3 regions of the Aliirhizobium cellulosilyticum genome follow, and region 2 is predicted to be linked to each of the others. Evidence: riboswitches for the same ligand, from Rfam matches in the RefSeq annotation. Region 2 holds a riboswitch; each other region holds the start of a gene.
What was found. A riboswitch is a leader RNA that binds a small molecule or an ion and turns the genes downstream of it on or off. The one in region 2 is predicted to bind cobalamin.
Positions count from the first base shown of each region.

Region 1: it holds a riboswitch for cobalamin, as region 2 does, so the genes downstream of both, GGE33_RS20585 (ABC transporter substrate-binding protein) here and GGE33_RS10785 (aromatic ring-hydroxylating oxygenase subunit alpha) in region 2, are expected to answer to the same signal.
Region 3: it holds a riboswitch for cobalamin, as region 2 does, so the genes downstream of both, GGE33_RS20685 (energy-coupling factor ABC transporter permease) here and GGE33_RS10785 (aromatic ring-hydroxylating oxygenase subunit alpha) in region 2, are expected to answer to the same signal.

Region 1 is NZ_JACIGW010000005.1:277,066-283,094, forward strand. It holds gene zigA (zinc metallochaperone GTPase ZigA) at 1-975, opposite strand, end outside; cobalamin riboswitch at 1,103-1,299, shown strand; gene GGE33_RS20585 (ABC transporter substrate-binding protein) at 1,446-2,465, shown strand; gene GGE33_RS20590 (ABC transporter substrate-binding protein) at 2,544-3,557, shown strand; gene GGE33_RS20595 (FecCD family ABC transporter permease) at 3,632-4,585, shown strand; gene GGE33_RS20600 (ABC transporter ATP-binding protein) at 4,594-5,355, shown strand; gene GGE33_RS20605 (class I SAM-dependent methyltransferase) at 5,365-6,029, shown strand, end outside.
Region 2 is NZ_JACIGW010000002.1:388,348-394,376, forward strand. It holds gene GGE33_RS10780 (NmrA/HSCARG family protein) at 61-960, shown strand; gene GGE33_RS10785 (aromatic ring-hydroxylating oxygenase subunit alpha) at 1,011-2,255, opposite strand; cobalamin riboswitch at 2,347-2,579, opposite strand; gene GGE33_RS10790 (DUF6656 family protein) at 2,730-3,338, shown strand; gene GGE33_RS10795 (L-threonylcarbamoyladenylate synthase) at 3,370-4,362, shown strand; gene GGE33_RS10800 (FAD-binding oxidoreductase) at 4,365-5,825, shown strand; gene GGE33_RS10805 (winged helix-turn-helix domain-containing protein) at 5,822-6,029, shown strand, end outside.
Region 3 is NZ_JACIGW010000005.1:295,860-301,888, reverse strand. It holds gene radA (DNA repair protein RadA) at 1-930, opposite strand, end outside; gene alr (alanine racemase) at 1,035-2,207, opposite strand; gene GGE33_RS20690 (ClbS/DfsB family four-helix bundle protein) at 2,442-2,954, shown strand; cobalamin riboswitch at 3,053-3,247, shown strand; gene GGE33_RS20685 (energy-coupling factor ABC transporter permease) at 3,282-3,959, shown strand; gene GGE33_RS20680 (replicative DNA helicase) at 4,012-5,514, opposite strand; gene rplI (50S ribosomal protein L9) at 5,823-6,029, opposite strand, start outside.

The DNA.
Region 1 (6,029 bases), on a different contig from region 2:
CGGAACGGCAGACCACCACAGTCCCGTCCGGCCGGTGCGGACCAGAGCACCGGCCTGGCTGATTTCGCCGACGAAATGCGGACGTGTCGCCAGCCAGAAGAAGCCCTTGGCACGGACGACACCCGGCCATGACCTGTCGATGAAGCGCTGGAACCTCGCCGGGTCGAACGGCCTTCTGGCGCGGTAGACGAAGGAGCGGATGCCGTATTCCTCCGTCTCCGGCACATGGTCCTTGAACCCGTGCAGTTCCTTGAACCAAAGCGGGTGCTGTTCCGCCTTGTCGATATCGAAACGGCCTGTGCCCAGAACATCCCTGAGGTCCACCTTGCCGAAATCCGTCTCGATCAACCTGGCATCGGGATTGAGCGCCACGATGATTTTTCGCGCGGCGTCGCGTTCGTCCGGCGTCGCGGTGCCGATCTTGTTCAGCACCACCACATCGGCGAATTCTATCTGCTCGACCAGAAGATCGACGATCGTGCGATTATCGCCCTCACCTGCCGTTTCGCCACGATCGGCAAGGAAGTCACCGGAACCGTAGTCTTTCAGAAGATTGGCGGCATCGACGACGGTCACCATCGTGTCCAGTTTCGATATGTCCGAAAGGCTCTGGCCGTTTTCATCCCGAAAATCGAAGGTGGCGGCGACCGGCAGCGGTTCGGCGATGCCGGTCGATTCGATCAGCAGGTAATCGAACCGCCCCTGCTCTGCGAGCGCACGCACTTCCTTCAGGAGATCGTCGCGCAGCGTGCAGCAGATGCAGCCATTGGTCATCTCCACCAGTCGTTCCTCGGTGCGCGACAGATTGGCGCCGCCGTCGCGCACGAGGGCTGCGTCGATATTCACCTCGCTCATGTCGTTGACGATCAGCGCGACGCGCATCCCCTGCCGATTGGCGAGAATGTGGTTGAGCATGGTCGTCTTGCCGGAGCCAAGGAAGCCGGAGAGCACGGTGACGGGGAGCCTATTTTTCATCGCAGATGTCCATTGCAGCTTTTGTTACGTTATACTATTACGTCATCATGTGATCGAGACGCTGTCAAGCCATCGGGTTGGAAGCGGCTCATCACGCAAGTTCACTGGACAAGCTCCGGTGTGTCTCCTATCAAGGGCACGCTACGGTTCTGCATTCGCAGATGAAAAGGGAACGCGGTGAGGTCTTTTTGACCGAGCCCGCGACTGCCCTCGCAACTGTAAGCGGCGAGCCTTTCGTCACATCCACTGGTTTTTTGACCGGGAAGGAGACGGCAAGGCGCTCGAGCCGCGAGTCAGGAGACCTGCCGTCAGCTTTGGGCCTAACCAATACCGGACGAGGTGTTCCGGCAGGGAGAATGATATGACGCAAGCGACCCCGTCGCCCGCCATTTTGATGTGGACCGCAGAAGCGGCCTCGCATCGTCCTGCCTTTCATCCCGGCAAAGCCATTTCCTTCGAAAGGACAGGACATGAAACTCGGCTTGATCGCCGCACTGTTTGCGGTTTCCACCGCAGCGCTTCCCGCAACCGCATTCGCAGCCTCGACCAGCTATCCGCTGACGGTTGAAAATTGCGGACAGAAGGTGACCTTCGACAAGGCACCCGGCGAAATCGTTTCCATCGGTCAGGGCATGACCGAAATTCTCTATTCGCTCGGCCTTGCAGACAAGGTTGCCGGCACGGCCGTCTGGGTCGGCCCTGTGCTGCCGCAATATGCCGAGGCGAATGCGCAGATCAGACGGCTTGCCGACAACGATCCGAGCTTCGAATCCATCGTCGGGCTGGAGCCTGATCTTGTCGCCGCAGAATTCGAATGGCATGTCGGTCCGATGGGCTCCGTCGCCAAGCGCGAACAGTTTTCCGATATCGGCGTCAACACCTATATCTCGCCGGCCGATTGTGTCGCCAAGACCAATCTTGAAGGCGGCGATGGCGTGCGCAAGGAACTGTTCACGATGGACCTGATCTATCGGGAAATCGCTGAATTGGCCGAAATCTTCGACATCCAGGATCGTGGCGACACGCTTATCGCGGACCTGAAGGCCCGTGAAGCCGCCGCCGTCGCCTCGATCAAAGGCGCGGAAGCGAAGAACCTGCCGATCGTCTTCTGGTTCTCCAGCAAGGAAACCAAGGGCGATGCCTTTATCGCCGGCAAGAACAGCGCACCGGCCTATATCCTCAAGACGCTTGGCGCGAAGAATGTCGTGACGACCGAAGAGGAATGGCCGCTGGTCGGTTGGGAAACGATCGCTGAAGCCAATCCCGCCGTGATCGTCATCGCCACCATGGATCGCCGCCGTTATGCCGCCGATGATCCGGCGGTAAAGGTTTCCTTCCTCGAAAGCGACCCGGTCGTCAGCCAGCTCGATGCGGTGAAGAAGAAGCATTTCGTGATGATGGACGCGCAGTCGATGAACCCGACGATCCGCACGATCGACGGCATTGAAACGCTTGCAAAAGGCATCCAGTCCTTCGGACTTGCGAACTAAGCCATGCCGCCTGCACCGCCCGCCATCCGGCCGGGCGGTGTTTTCCGGCACCTCATCCGTCATCCGAAAGGACAGGACATGAAATACGGCCTGATCGCCGCTCTTGTTGCGCTTCCCCTCAGAGCCCTCACCTCCACGGCATTCGCCGCCCCGACCGCATACCCGCTGACGATCGATAATTGCGGTTCGAACGTCGTCATTGAAAAGGCTCCGCAGAAAGCCGTGGGCCTCGGCCAGAACAGTACCGAGATCCTGCTGATGCTCGGCCTTGCCGATCGCATGGCCGGAAGCGCCATCTGGGTCTCGCCGGTTCTGCCGGAACTTGCAGCCGACAATCAGCAAGTCCACCGCATCGCCAACAGCACGCCGAATTTCGAGGCTGTGGTGGCGCGAGACCCGGATTTCATCGCCGCGCAGTTTCTCACTTCCGTCGGACCGCAGGGCCGCGTCGGCACGCGCCAGCAGTTTGCCGATCTTGGCGTGCCGAGCTACGTGTCTCCTACCGATTGCGCGGTGACGGATAACGCGGTTTCGGATGGCAGCCGCAAGAAGATGTTCTCGATGGACCTCCTCTATCAGGAGATCGGCGAGCTTTCGCGCATCTTTGATGTGGCCGATCGCGGGGAAAAGCTGATCGCGAATATCAAGGCCCGCGAAGCTGCCGTACGGGCGCGCGTCGCAGACAAGGCCAAGGATGTCAGCCTCGTCTACTGGTTCTCGTCACCGGAAGTCGCAGGTGATGCCTGGATGGCCGGTAAGAACGGCGCTTCGGGTTACATCACTCAGGTTCTTGGCGCGAAGAATATCGTCAGTTCCGAGCAGGAATGGCCTCTGGTCGGCTGGGAAGCCATCGCCGCCGAGAACCCGACGGTGATCGTCATCGGCACGATGGACAGGCGCAATCAGGGTGCCGACGATCCGGCAGTCAAGAAGCAGTTCCTCACCACCGATCCGGTCGTCAGCAAGCTCGACGCCGTCGAAAAGGGCCATATCGTCGAGATGGATGCGCAAGCGATGAACCCGACCGTCCGCACGATCACGGGTCTGGAAACCGTCGCCGCATCCCTTGAAAGCTTTGGATTGCTGAAGTGACTGCATCCCGCATCAGGCTCTGGACCGCCGGCGCTGCCGGCGTCCTCCTCGTCGTCGCCGCCCTTCTCCTCGCCATGACGGCGGGGGTTGCGATCGGCGAGATGACCATTCCAATGAAAACCACGGTCGCGGCAGTCACAAACCGTCTCGGCCTCACGGAGATCGCCGTGCCGCGTATCCAGGAAGCGGTGATCTGGGATTACCGTCTGTCACGCTCGCTGGTTGCCGCCTTCTGCGGCGCCGGGCTGGCGTTGTCCGGTGCGATCCTGCAGTCGCTCTTGCGCAATCCGCTGGCGGAGCCTTACGTGCTCGGCATATCGGCAGGCGCGTCGACCGGTGCCGTCTCTGTCATGCTGCTCGGTTTTGGCGCAGGCGCGATCTCGCTGTCGGCGGGGGCTTTTGCCGGTGCACTGCTCGCCTTCGCCTTTGTCGTGATGCTCGTCAGCGGACGGCAGACGGCGGACAGGACGATCCTTGCCGGTGTGGCGGCCTCGCAGCTCTTCAATGCGCTGACCTCCTACATCGTCTCGACATCGGCGAATGCCGAGCAGGCCCGCAGCGTAATGTTCTGGCTGCTCGGCAGCTTCGCCGGGGTGCGCTGGCCGGATGTGGCGCTGTCCGCCTCGGTGGTCAGCATCGGGCTTGTCGTCTGCATCTGGCATTCCCGCGCGCTCGACGCCTTCACTTTCGGCGAGGATGCCGCCCGTTCGCTCGGCATCGCGGTCCAGCGTGTTCGCGTCGTGCTGCTGCTCGTCACCGCGCTGATGACCGCCACCATGGTCAGCATGGTCGGTGCGATCGGCTTCGTCGGGCTGGTCATCCCGCATGCCGCCCGCTTCATCGTCGGGCCGGGCCACATGCGGCTCCTGCCTGCCTGCGCGCTTGTCGGCGCGTTATTCATGGTGGTCGCCGATATCGTCTCGCGCATCATCATCGCACCGCAGGTACTTCCCATCGGCGTCGTCACGGCGCTGGTCGGCGTGCCGTTCTTCTCGGTCATCCTCTACCGGGCAAGGAGGGTCGCATGAGCGCTCACTTGATGATCGCCGCCAATGCGGTGCGCTGGCTCGCCGGCCGCAAGGTCATCGTCGATGGCGTCTCGGTCTCGGTAGAACCGGGCCAGACGCTCGGGCTGATCGGTCCGAACGGATCGGGCAAATCCTCGCTCATCCGTCTCTTGGCAGGTCTCAGGGCACCGGCTGAGGGCGACGTCATGCTCGACAACCGCAAGATCTCCGGTTTCGGCCGCCGCGAGCTTGCTCGCCGTGTCGCCGTCGTCGAACAGCATTCGATGACCGAGGCGAATGTCACGGTGCTCGATGTGGTGAAGCTCGGTCGCACGCCGCACCGTTCGGCGCTTTCCCCCTGGACCGGTACCGACGACGAGATCGTCGAGAATGCGCTCGTCCGTGTCGGACTGACCGACCGGCGCGACCAGTTCTGGCATACGCTTTCGGGCGGCGAGCGGCAGCGGGTGCAGCTTGCCCGCGCGCTGGCGCAATCGCCTTCCGTCCTCATCCTCGACGAGCCGACCAATCATCTCGATATCCAGCACCAGATCGACATCCTGCGGCTGGTCGAGGATCTGTCGGTGACGACGGTGGTGGCCATCCACGACCTCAACCTCGCCGCCCGTTTCTGCGACCGGATCGCTGTGCTGTCGGAGGGTAAGCTCGTCACCTGCGGACCACCCGCGGAGATCTTCACCGAGAAGATGATCGCCGACGTCTTCGGGGTCGAGGCGCATGTCTCCACCTCCGCCCATCACGGCCGTCTCCATATCCAATTCCTGATGTAAGGCATCGACATGCAAAACTGGTCGATCAAGGACGAAATCCGCGACTACTGGAGCCTCCGCGCCGAGACCTATGACAGCAGCGCCGGCCACGGAATTGCCAAGCATGCGGAAATCGACGCCTGGGGCCGGTTGATCCGCCGCCATCTTGGCGACGGGGAAGGCAGAAAAGCGCTCGACCTCGCCTGCGGCACGGGCGTGATGACGATGCTGATGCACGGCCTCGGCTTCAAGGTGACGGGGCTGGACTTCACCGAGCCGATGATGGCGCGTGCAAGGCGCAAGTCTGACGAGGCGAATGCCGCGATCCGGTTCCTGACGCGCGATGCGGAGGAGACGATGGAGCCGGATAATACTTACGACGTCATCATTGCCCGACATCTCGTCTGGACGCTCACTAATCCCGACAAGGCGTTTTCCGACTGGCTGCGCATCCTGAAACCCGGCGGCCGCCTGCTGATCATCGACGGCGATTTCGTCCGCCAGCACTGGCTGGAAAGGCTTCTTCCCCTGCTCGACCGCGTTTTCGGCAAACAGCAGGATGGCCACAGCCTGTTGACGCCGGAGCAATGGGCGCATCACGAGCGGATCGTCGGCCGGGTGCATTTCAAGGACGGGATCAGGGCGGACGATACGCTGCGACTTTTCAAGAGCGCGGGCTTCGGCGAAATGAAGAT
Region 2 (6,029 bases):
CTTCCGGCTGTGTTTCAACAGTATATATGGAGACCCCGTGTTCACCACGAGGGTTCTCAGATGAAAGAAGACAAGCGTCCAATCCTGGTATTCGGCGCCACCGGCCGGCAGGGTGGAGCGGTCGCCGAAGCGCTTTTGAAGGCAAGATGGCCCGTTCGCGCGATTGTGCGAGACATTGCGGCCCCCAAATCCGTCGCCCTTCGTCAGGCGGGTGCCGAACTGGTTGAAGGATCATTTGCCGATCTCGATACATTTCGCGCCGGGATGGACAGTGCCCATGGCGTGTTCAGCGTCTTACCGGCCAACCTGTCAGAGACCGAAGAGGTACGGATAGGGTGCGGGATCGCCGATCTTGCGGCCGAAAGCGGCGTCGCACATCTCGTCTATTCCTCGGGCGCCAGTTCCGGCGACACACCGACCGGGATCGCCCGTTTCGACGCCAAGCCGCGGATCGAGGCGCATATCCGTTGGCTGCCGGTCACCGCAACCATAATCAGACCGATGATATTCATGGATATGCTGATCAACCCGGCATTCGGCCTTTCAGAAGGCCGGTACACATTCTTCCTCAGGCCGGACCAGTCGATGCAACTGATTGCCGTGGAAGACATCGGGAAATTCGTCGCCGCGATCTTTGCCGATGGCATACGGTTCAGCGGACGGACGATTAAGATCGCGAGCGATACGGTTACAGGGCGCCAGCTGGGGGAAATCTTCAGCGAAGCCGCCGGTCGTCCGGTCATCTATTCCCGCTTTGCCGATGAAGTCCTTGCCGCCAATAGCGATCTTGGTCAGCTTGCGGCGATCCTGGATAACGGCCCGCTGGCGGATCACGTGGACCTTGCTGCGATGCGCGAGATCAATCCCGAGATCATTTCCTTTCGGGCCTGGCTTGCGACCCAAAGACACCAAGCCTTCGACGCCTTAATCGGGAGTGATCGTACGTCCCACTCAGCGTAAAAACAGGCTCCTCCGCAAACTGACGGCACATTGCGGAGGAGCGCTCAGTATCACGCCACCGCGTAAAGCGTGCTGTCCTTGCCCTGCAGGCGATCGATCATGAAGTTCGAATACCACTCAACGAACTGCATCACACCACCTTCATGCGCCTCGGAATAAGGGCCGGGTTCATAGGCGGGAGAGCGGATGCCGAAGGCGTTTTCCTCGACGATCTGCCTGTCCTGGTCGTTGGTCATGTTCCAGACATGGGTCAGCTGCTCGACATCGTAATCGACGCCTTCCACCGCATCCTTGTGGACCAGCCATGTGGTGGTGACCGCCGTCTCTTCCGGCCCGATGGGGATGACTCGGAAAGAGATCGCGTGGTCGACCAGCATATGGTTCCAGGTGGTCGGGTAATGGAACAGAAGCATCGTGCCGATATGGGAAATCGTCACGTCGTCGGAGAGCGACCGTTGAACTGCGGGACGGCCGTTCATCGTGTAGCTTTCGGCATCCTCGATCAGCGGCATGCGCGCCACGCGGAACTGGCCGTCCGGCGACATGTTGAACGTGCTCGGCAGGCCGGCCGCTTCACAGCGGCTCCAGTGTTCGGAAATGAACGGATCGTCGCCGGCGCCCTGCACACCGGTCGCAGTCGGCGCTTCCGGGTAGGTGCGGCAGAGTTCCGGATGGTTACCGGCGCAGTGATAACACTCGCGATTGTTTTCCCAGACGAGCTTCCAGTTGCCCTTTTCGATGATCGTGTTCTGGGCAGCAACCTTCGTTTCGGGCAGGCGATGCGGCGCCATGTAAGGCTCGACCGTTGCGCGAACCGGAGCAAAATCCGGGGCTTCCTTTGCGAGGCAGATAAAGATGTAGCCAGCAACCACCTGGCAGTGGACGGGTTTCAATCCAAACTGCTTCTTGTCGAAATTCTCGCCCATATGACGGGCCGACATCAGCGAGCCGTCATGCTGGTAGGTCCACTGGTGATAGGGACAGACGAGGCGGGTCGCAGAACCCGTTTCCTTGGTGCAGACGCGGTGGCCGCGATGGCGGCAGGTATTGTGATAGGCGCGGATATCGCCCTCGCGCGTGCGGATGACGAGAACCGGATAGTCGCCAACCTGCAGGGTAAAATACATGCCCGCCTTGTTGATCTGGCAATCGTGGCCGGCAAACAGCCAGTCGCGATACCAGATCATCTCGAGATCGAGCTTGTAATAATCGGGATCGATATAAAAGGGCTGTTCCAGGCTGAAACCTTCGCGGCGGTTCTTCAGCTGCCGCAGAACCTGATTGTGAATGTCCATATGCTTCCTCGCAATACAAGCAAGCTTCAGGGCATGGACAAGCCGGCAACAATCAATGCAGCCAATTCCCGTCCCGTGCGCCCTCCGCGACCGGTGTCATCAAGCTCAGGCTGGTTTCCGGGCTGAGGAGTTGTCCCAAAAGGACTGCATGGCACCTTCCCGGTCGGCCGTTCGGCTCTGTCCCAGTGGCCGGGGTCGCCCCCTACCATGCCTTCAACTCCACCACCGTTGCGGGGGCAGCGCCGGATAGATCTCTGCGACCCGCCGGCTTCCCAATTCTCCGCCTCCCCTAGCGAGGCGGCACCTTGAGCTTTGTCATATTTAAGCGGGACGCCGGCCTGTCGCATAGACGACATTGCGACATCGGCCACTGCATTGGCGACGATCGCGCAATAGCATCCGATTGCGGGAGAAACCGACTGTTAAGGTCTTGCTAATAGTGTTCTTGAAAATTCATTGGGAAGAGCCGCCACCATGCCAGGACAGCTCCGTTATTACGAAGTCAACAGGCCCAGGCCCTTGATGATGCCGCCAAGCAGCGGCAATGCCCATACGGAATTCCTGCGAACCGGCAGAATTCCACGCTCCCGCCCTGTCTGGGTTCCCGACGAACGTCGCTATCTCACCCATGACGAAGTGGCTGAAAAGACAGGCAAGAAGCTCGAAACGGCCGGCGAAACCACGCATAAGCGGCTGAACAGCTTTCACCGGTCTATCCACCTGCCGAAGATCATCTTTCACCGCACGTTGGAGGGTAGCCCGCATCTGGGCTATTGCCATGTGACCGCAGCACGTACCTTCTTTTCGCAGGATGCGATGGTCAGCTGGTCATTCTACATCGCCAACTTCTCTTCCGAGATCGGCGGCGACGAGGTGTTTTTCGCCCGAATCAATCCACGGAATTCCCGCATGTATTTCGCCGTCGCGGTGGAAGGCGAAGCAGGCGAACAGGCGCGGATCGACCGGACATGGCGCAAGAACGGGCTTCTGTTCCAGACCAACAGCCCGCGCGATGCGATGCGCAACGTTCTGATGCTCGGCGCGCCCAGTGCCGCAGTGCGCGAAATCATCAAAAGGCTTTAAAGCACGGGCACTCCGCTGTATTGACAGCGGCATGACAGCCGAAATCATAAACATCACCCATGAGCCCCAGCGCGCCATCAGCGAGGCAAGCCGCGTGCTCAATGACGGTTTTCCCGTCGCCATTCCGACCGAAACGGTCTACGGCCTTGCCGCGGATGCGACGCGCGCCGATGCGATCTCGCACATCTACGAGACCAAGGGGCGTCCGCAGTTCAATCCGCTCATCTGCCATGTCTGCGATATCGAGATGGCCGAGCGGTACGCGGTGTTCGATCCGGCGTCGAGAAAGTTGGCCGAAACCTTCTGGCCCGGTCCGCTGACCATTGTCCTGCCGCTCAGGAAAGACAGCACCATCCATCCGCTGGCAACCGCGGGGCTGGAAACGGTCGGGCTTCGCTGCCCGGAAGGTTTTGCCAACGACCTGATCCGCGATTTCGGCCGGCCGCTTGCGGCACCAAGCGCCAACACGTCCGGCAAGATTAGCCCGACCTCGGCACGCCATGTGATGGACGACCTCGGCGACAAGCTTCAACTGATCATCGACGGCGGCTCTTCGCCAGTCGGCGTCGAGTCGACGATCATCCGCGTCGATCCCGAAACCGGCGCGATCCTGCTTCTCAGGCCCGGTGGTCTTGCGGCCATGCATATCGCCGACGCTGCCGGGCGTGACCTTGAGCGCCGCTCAGGCCCTGCCGCGATCATCGAGGCGCCGGGCATGCTCGCCTCGCATTATGCGCCGGGCGCTAGCGTGCGTCTCGACGCGACGGCGATCGAACCGGGCGAAGCGCTGATCCGTTTCGGTGGCCAGCCGGTTGCCGGTGCGGAAAAGGCTGCGATCGATCTCGACCTCAGCCCATCCGCCGACCTTGCGCAGGCGGCCGCCAACCTGTTCGAATACCTGAAGCGCGCGGATGCCAGCGGTGCCTCAAGCATCGCGGTTGCGCCGATCCCGAACGAGGGACTAGGCGAAGCGATCAATGACAGGCTGGGACGGGCAGCCGCACCACGCGACGGAGAGGAATGAAAATGGACAATGCAGCGGGCGAGAGCGCAAAGGCCGGTTCAGAGATGGCTTCGGGACTGATTGACCGTTTTGCCGCGATTGTCGGAGATGCCAATGTGATCCGCGATGCGGCAGGCCTTGCCCCGCATCTGGTGGAGGATCGTGGTCTCTACAAGGGTTCCTCGCCGCTGCTTCTGAAGCCTGCCTCGACGCAGGAAGTCTCGGCGATCCTGAAACTCGCCAGCGAAACCGGCACCGCCATCGTGCCGCAGACCGGCAATACCGGTCTTGTCGGCGGACAGACACCACGCGCCGGCGGCAATGACGTCATCGTATCGCTTGCCCGGATGAACCGCATCCGCGACGTCGATCCGGTAGCCAATGTGCTGGTTGCCGATGGCGGCGCAATTCTTGCCGACGTGCAGAAGGCTGCGGAAGAGGTGAACCGGCTGTTTCCGCTTTCGCTCGGATCGGAAGGTTCCTGCAGGATCGGCGGCAATCTTTCCACCAATGCGGGCGGCACGGCGGTGCTTGCCTATGGCAACATGCGCCAGCTCTGCCTCGGGTTGGAAGTGGTACTTCCGACCGGCGAGATCTGGGACGGCCTGCGTCGGCTGAAGAAGGACAATACCGGCTACGACCTGCGCGACCTCTTCATCGGTGCGGAAGGCACGCTCGGCATCATTACCGGTGCGGTCCTGAAACTCTTCCCCCGACCGGTCGGTCATCAGGTGGCGTTTGCCGGTGTCGCCTCGACCGAAGACGCGCTTCAACTGTTCGACAAGGCCTCGACACTTTGCGGCATGGCCCTGACCGGCTTCGAGCTGATGCCGCGGATCGGCATCGAATTCACCTCGCGCCATATCGACGGCGTGCGCGACCCGCTGTCGGAACCGCATCCGTGGTATGTGCTGATCGACATATCGACGTCGGACTCGGCCGAGACTGCTGAAGTCATGGTCCATTCGCTGCTGGAGCAGGGTTTCGAGGCCGGTCTGGTACGCGATGCGGTGATTGCCAGCTCGGTTGCGCAGCAGAAGGCGCTGTGGACGATGCGCGAAAGCATGTCCGGCGCTCAGAAGCCGGAAGGCGGATCGATCAAGCACGACGTGTCCGTGCCGGTCTCGAAGATCCCGCAATTCATGGCGGAGGCCGAAACGGCGGTTCTCGCCGCCATGCCAGGCGCGCGCGTCTGCGCCTTCGGCCATATGGGCGACGGCAATATCCACTACAACATCTCCCAGCCGGTAGGTGCCGACAAACAAGCGTTTCTCGACCGCTGGCGCGAGATCAACGAGATCGTCCATAGGATCGTGCTTGCCGCTGGCGGCTCGATTTCGGCGGAGCACGGCATCGGCCAGCTGAAGCGGGACGAGCTTGCGCATGTCCGCTCGCCGATCGAGATGGACCTTATGGCCCGGATCAAGAAATCCTTCGATCCGGCCGGCATCATGAACCCGGGCAAGGTCATCATCGCCCCATGAGCCATATCCGGAAAACCACGATCCGCATCGATTTCGATATCGGCGTAAGGCTCGGGCCGGGAAAGGCGCAACTGCTCGAGCTGATCGAGGAACATGGTTCCATCCGCGCCGCCGGAGCTTCGATCGGCATGTCCTACCGGCGTGCATGGCTGCTTTCGGACGAGATTAACCGGATGTTCCGCGAACCTTCGATCTTTACCCGCC
Region 3 (6,029 bases), on a different contig from region 2:
TACCTCGACCAGAACCGGCCGTGTGCCTTCCATGCCGGCAAAGACGGCGGCACCCGGAGATTTGGCATTGCGCTCGCCGAGAAACAGTTCGGACGGGTTGGAAACATCGCGCAAGCCGTTATCGGACATTTCGAACACGCCGATTTCGTCGGTCGGCCCGAAACGGTTCTTGACCGTTCTGAGGATGCGATAGTGATGGCCGCGATCGCCCTCGAAATAAAGCACGGCATCGACCATGTGCTCGACGACGCGCGGACCGGCGATCTGGCCTTCCTTCGTCACATGCCCGACGAGAACCATGGCGGCACCCGTCTGCTTGGCAAAGCGGATCATTGCCTGCACGCCGGTGCGCACCTGGGTGACGGTGCCAGGGGCCGAATCTGCCGTATCGCTCCAGAGCGTCTGGATGGAATCGATGATCACCAAATCGGGGCGTTTGCCTTCGGAAATTGTGGCAAGGATGTCTTCCACATTGGTTTCCGCAGCAAGCAGCACGTCCGAATCCGCTGCACCGAGGCGCTGGGCGCGCAGGCGCACCTGGGCCACCGCCTCTTCGCCCGAGACATAGATGATCCGGTGGCCGCGGCGTGAAAGTGCTGCTGCCGCCTGCATCAGCAGCGTCGACTTGCCGATGCCGGGGTCGCCCCCAATCAGCACGGCGGAGCCGCGCACGAAACCGCCACCGGTGGCGCGGTCGAGTTCGGAGATGCCGGTGAAAATACGCGGTGCCTGTTCGGTTTCGCCCGACAGCGTGGTCAACGCAACGGCACGGCCCTTCTTCGGGGCCTTGCCGGGACCGCCGCCGATGCCGCCCATCGGGTCTTCCTCGACGATCGTGTTCCACTCGCCGCAGCCGTCGCACTTGCCGGCCCAGCGGCTATGCACCGTGCCGCAGTTCTGGCACACGAATTGGGTTTTGGTTTTTGCCATAGATTTGATCGCCGCCTTGAATATCTCGGATACCCGCAAGAACAAAAGCGGAACCAATGGCCTTTTAAGCGAAACTGGCGGGTGATGACAAGACGGCGGTGATATCAATCGTCCGGATAAATGTAGCGCCGTTCATAACGCAGCCCGAGCGCGGTCAGAAGTTCGTAACCGATCGTGCCGCCGGCGCGTGCGGTGTCGTCGAGTGCGATGTTCGGGCCGAACAGTTCGATATAGTCACCGGTGCGGATTTCGTTTTCGGGTACGTCGGTCACGTCGAAGATCGTCAGATCCATCGTGACCCGGCCGATCACGGGCACGCGCCTGTTGGCGATGAAGCCAAAAGCGCCGGGTGCGCCTCCAGCCCGAAGCGGTACGCCGGAACCTGACAGCGAACGCAGGTAGCCGTCGGCATAACCGGCCGACACAACGGCAAGCCTGCTGTTGCGCGACAGCTGATGGGTGGCGCCGTAGCTGACGGTCGAACCGGACGGCGCATCACGGATCTGGATGATGCGTGCCTCCGCCTTGGCCACGGGTTTAAGCGCCTTCATGCCGTTGACCGCCTCGCCGCCATAGGCGGCAATGCCGGGACGGGTGAGGTCGAAGTGATATTCCGGGCCGAGAAAGATGCCTGCGGAAGCAGACAGACTTGTCGGAACGCCTTCGAAAGCCGCAGCAACCCGTTGGAAAGACTCAAGCTGTGATCGGTTGAGCGGAGAGGCCGGCGAATCGCCGCTGTGAAGATGCGACATGACGAGAACGGGTGAGAAACTTGCCGGCCGCGAGACATCCTCGGCAAAGGCGATCGCTTCTTCCGCGGGAAGGCCGAGCCGGTTGAAGCCGGTATCGATATGTAGCGCACAAGGATGGTCGCCATGTTCGGCGGTGACCGACATCCAGAAGGCCAGCTGTTCCTCGGAGATGATCACCGGGACCAGATCGTTTTCGTAAAACATCCGTTCCTGGCCCGGCCATATGCCGGAAAGCACGTAGATGCGGGCATCCGGCGCGTAGGTGCGCAAGGTTACGCCTTCCTGCACCGCGGCAACGAAGAAATCCCGTGCGCCGGCTTCATAGAGCGCGGTACCGCAATCCTCAAGCCCGAGACCATAGGCATCCGCCTTGACGACTGCGGCGGTTGAAGCCTTTCCACAGCGGCGCGCCATTTCCTTCCAGTTGTCGACAAGTGCGCCGAGATCGACCGTCAATCTCACGGGCGCGATATCGAAATCATCCGGATAGGTTTCGTCGCTGTCAAAATCGGTCTGTTCTGTCATGGCGGTCTCAATTGAATATGCTTTTGAAAGGCGGAGTGGCCGATCCTAACCTTTTTGCCGGCTGGAAAAAGGCCGCGGGTGAAGAATAAGGTTCTCCGTACAGGCTTTTGACACCACAATAATAGTGCAGCAATCCTAGGGTCGGTGTCCGGCTGCGACAGCCGGACGGCTTCATATCCTGTGGACAGAAGCGTAGCTTAGATGCTGTATTCGAACAGCATCTGAAGGCGCTCCATGGCTGTACCCGGTTCCAGGCAGGAACTTCTTGCGGCGATCTCCACGACCTTCAACAGGCTTTGGGACGATCTTGCCAGCGTTCCGAAGGTCCGGGCGAGAGAGGCATCCATGCAGGGCCACATGGCAGGCTCGATGATGAGCCCGGCGGATCTCGTCGCATACCTCATCGGCTGGAACGAACTGGTGCTGAAATGGCTCGATCGGGATGACCGGGGTGAAGCGGTCGATTTTCCGGAGATGGGGTTCAAGTGGAACGAACTGGGGCCGCTTGCCCAAAAATTCTATGCAGACCATGACGCACTGGACTGGCCCGAGCGGTTGGAACGACTGAGGACGGTGAAAGAGCAACTGGTCTCGACAATCAGCAACCGGTCAGATGACGAGCTTTACGGCAAAGGCTGGTACGGCAAGTGGACCAAGGGGCGCATGATCCAGTTCAACACCGCGTCGCCCTATGCCAATGCAAGAGCGCGCATTCGCAAATGGCTGAAGGCCCAGGAGTGCGCGTAGCAACGCCGATGACCCATTCTTGCTGCATGCGACCCTATGACAGCGGTAGATTGGTGCGATTTCGGCTGCGGTTGTTTGCTGCCTCTGCGGGAAATTGCTACCCCATTCCCGCACATGGTGCGGCCGACATCCGTTGACCGCATGGGAACAAGGGCAGCATCTGTTGAACCCGACCGCCCCCGCGACTGTGAGCGGCGAGCTTTGCGAAACACCACTGTGGCCTCGCGCCATGGGAAGGTTCGACAAGGCATCGACCCGCGAGTCAGGAGACCGACCGTGTGTATCTTATCAATCAACGACCGTCGGGTGTGACGGACAGGAGCACATATGCATATCGAACCGGGCCTCGTAGACGGGGCCAAAATCATTCTGAGCTACGCCACTGCAGCAGGGGCGGGACTTTTCACGTTGAAGTTGGCGCGAGACACGATCCGGCAACAGGGTCTCGCATCATTGGCCGCGCGTACGGCCATCACCGCTGTAGCAGTCTTTTCCTTCTTCGAACTTCTGCCGCATTATGCGGTCGGCGTGTCCGAGGTGCATTTCATTCTCGGATCGACATTGTTCCTGCTGTTCGGCGCAGCACCGGCGGCAATCGGGCTGGCGCTTGGTCTGGCGATACAGGGACTGTTCTTTGCGCCGGCCGACCTGCCGCAGTTTGGAATGAACGTCACGACGCTGCTGGTGCCGTTGTTTGCGGTGAAAGCGCTGGCGGATCGTATCATTTCGCCAGGCACGGCCTATGTCGATCTCACCTATAGGCAGGCGCTCCAGCTATCGACCGCCTATCAGGCCGGTGTCGTCGCCTGGGTGGCTTTCTGGGCCTTTTATGGTGCCGGTTTCGCAAGCGAAAATCTTGTGGCGATCGGCACGTTCGGTATTGCCTATATGTCGATCGTGCTGATCGAGCCGCTGGCGGACCTGGCCGTACTTGCCATCGCCAAGACCCTGAATGCTCTGAACGGTTCAGGCTTCGTTACGCGACGGCTTTACAACGCGGCCTGAGTTAGCCCGCGACTCTCAGCCTCGCCGGTGTACTGCCGGCGAGGCTGTTCGATCACGGTTCTTCGTATTGCGTGAAGCTCGGCTCGGCGAGGTCCGCAAAGCGCGTGAATTCGGACTGGAAGGCGAGCTTGACCGTGCCAGTCGGTCCGTGACGCTGCTTGGCGATGATGACGTCGGCCGTACCCTTGACGCGCTCCATATGTGCTTCCCATTCCGGGTATTTCGGATCGGCCAAGTCGCGGGGCTCCATGTTCTTTACATAATATTCCTCACGGAACACGAAGAGCACGACGTCGGCATCCTGCTCGATCGAGCCTGATTCGCGAAGGTCGGAAAGCTGCGGGCGTTTGTCTTCACGGCTTTCGACACCGCGCGATAGCTGTGACAGCGCGATGATCGGCACGTTGAGTTCCTTGCCGAGCGCCTTCAGACCCGTGGTGATCTGGGTGATTTCCTGCACGCGGTTTTCACCCGACTTGCCCGAACCGGTCATCAGCTGGATATAGTCGACCACCAGGCAATCGAGGCCGCGCTGGCGCTTCAGGCGGCGGGCGCGCGCCGATAGCTGGGCGATCGAGATACCACCGGTCTGGTCGATAAACAGCGGCACCTTCTGCATCATTTGGCTACAGGCGACCAGCTTTTCGAAATCGGCCTCGGTAATGTCACCGCGACGGATCTTTGACGACGAAACTTCCGTCTGCTCGGAGATGATACGGGTGGCCAGCTGTTCGGACGACATTTCGAGCGAGTAAAAGCCGACGACGCCGCCATTCTTGGCCTTGAACGAGCCATCGGGGGCGATTTCCTGCTCGTAAGCCGCGGCGATGTTGTAGGCGATATTGGTGGCAAGCGAGGTCTTGCCCATACCGGGGCGTCCTGCGAGCACGATCAAGTCGGAGCGCTGCAAGCCGCCCATCTTGCCGTCGAGCGACATGATGCCGGTTGAGATACCAGAGAGCTGGCCGTCACGCTCGAAAGCCTGGCCCGCCATGTCGATGGCGATCGCAACAGCATCGTTGAACGACTGGAAGCCGCCGTCGTAACGGCCGGTTTCCGCCAGTTCGAAAAGGCGGCGTTCGGTATCCTCGATCTGGCTTTGCGGCGGCATGTCGAGCGGCGCATCATAGGCGATGTTGACGACATCTTCGCCAATGGTGATCAGCGCCCGGCGAAGCGCCAGGTCGTAGATCGCCCGACCGTAGTCTTCCGCATTGATGATAGAGACGGCATCGGCGGCAAGACGTGCGAGATACTGCGCAACAGTCAGGTCACCCACCTTGTCATCGGCCGGAAGAAAGGTCTTCAGCGTGATCGGGTTGGCAGTCTTGCCCATGCGGATGATGTCGCCGGCAACCTCGTAAATCTTGCGATGCAGCGGTTCGTAGAGATGCGGCGGCTTCAAGAAATCCGAGACGCGGTAATAGGCGTCGTTGTTGACCAGGATCGCGCCGAGCAGCGCCTGTTCCGCCTCGATATTGTTCGGCGCCTCGCGATAGTGCGGCGCTGCATCCTTGTTGCTGAGCGACCCCATGTTGCGCGGAACTTCGTTCATGATCTTCTACCCGTCCTGTCCGTTCAAGGCCTCGGTTCTAGTGATAACTGGACCGCACCGAAACCGTGCATTTTGCCTTCGGATGTTACCCACAGATATCCACAGCGGGCGTCATTTACGCGAAACAAAAAACGTAATGAAGCGACAAATCCGGTTGACTGTGCCTCATTCGGGCCGACGTCGCAGGAGTGGTGCGAACAGGCCGCGACTCACCGGAGCAAACGCTATCTTACCCGCAAAAAGAGACAAAAAAACGCCCGGCCTTCGTGAGGCCGGGCGCTGTCGCAGACGAATCTGCGAGAGGTCTATTATTCTTCGTCGCCGTCGCGGTCAGCTTCCGGATCGAAGAAGTCTTCCGGGCGCAGTGCGTCTTCGTCAACGCCGTAGATGGCGTCAGCGGAGGTGAGGCTTTCGCCCTGTGCCTGACGTTCTGCTTCTTCGGCCGAACGGGCAACGTTGACCGAGATCTGGATCTCGACTTCCGAATGCAGGTGGAGCGTTACTTCGTGCAGGCC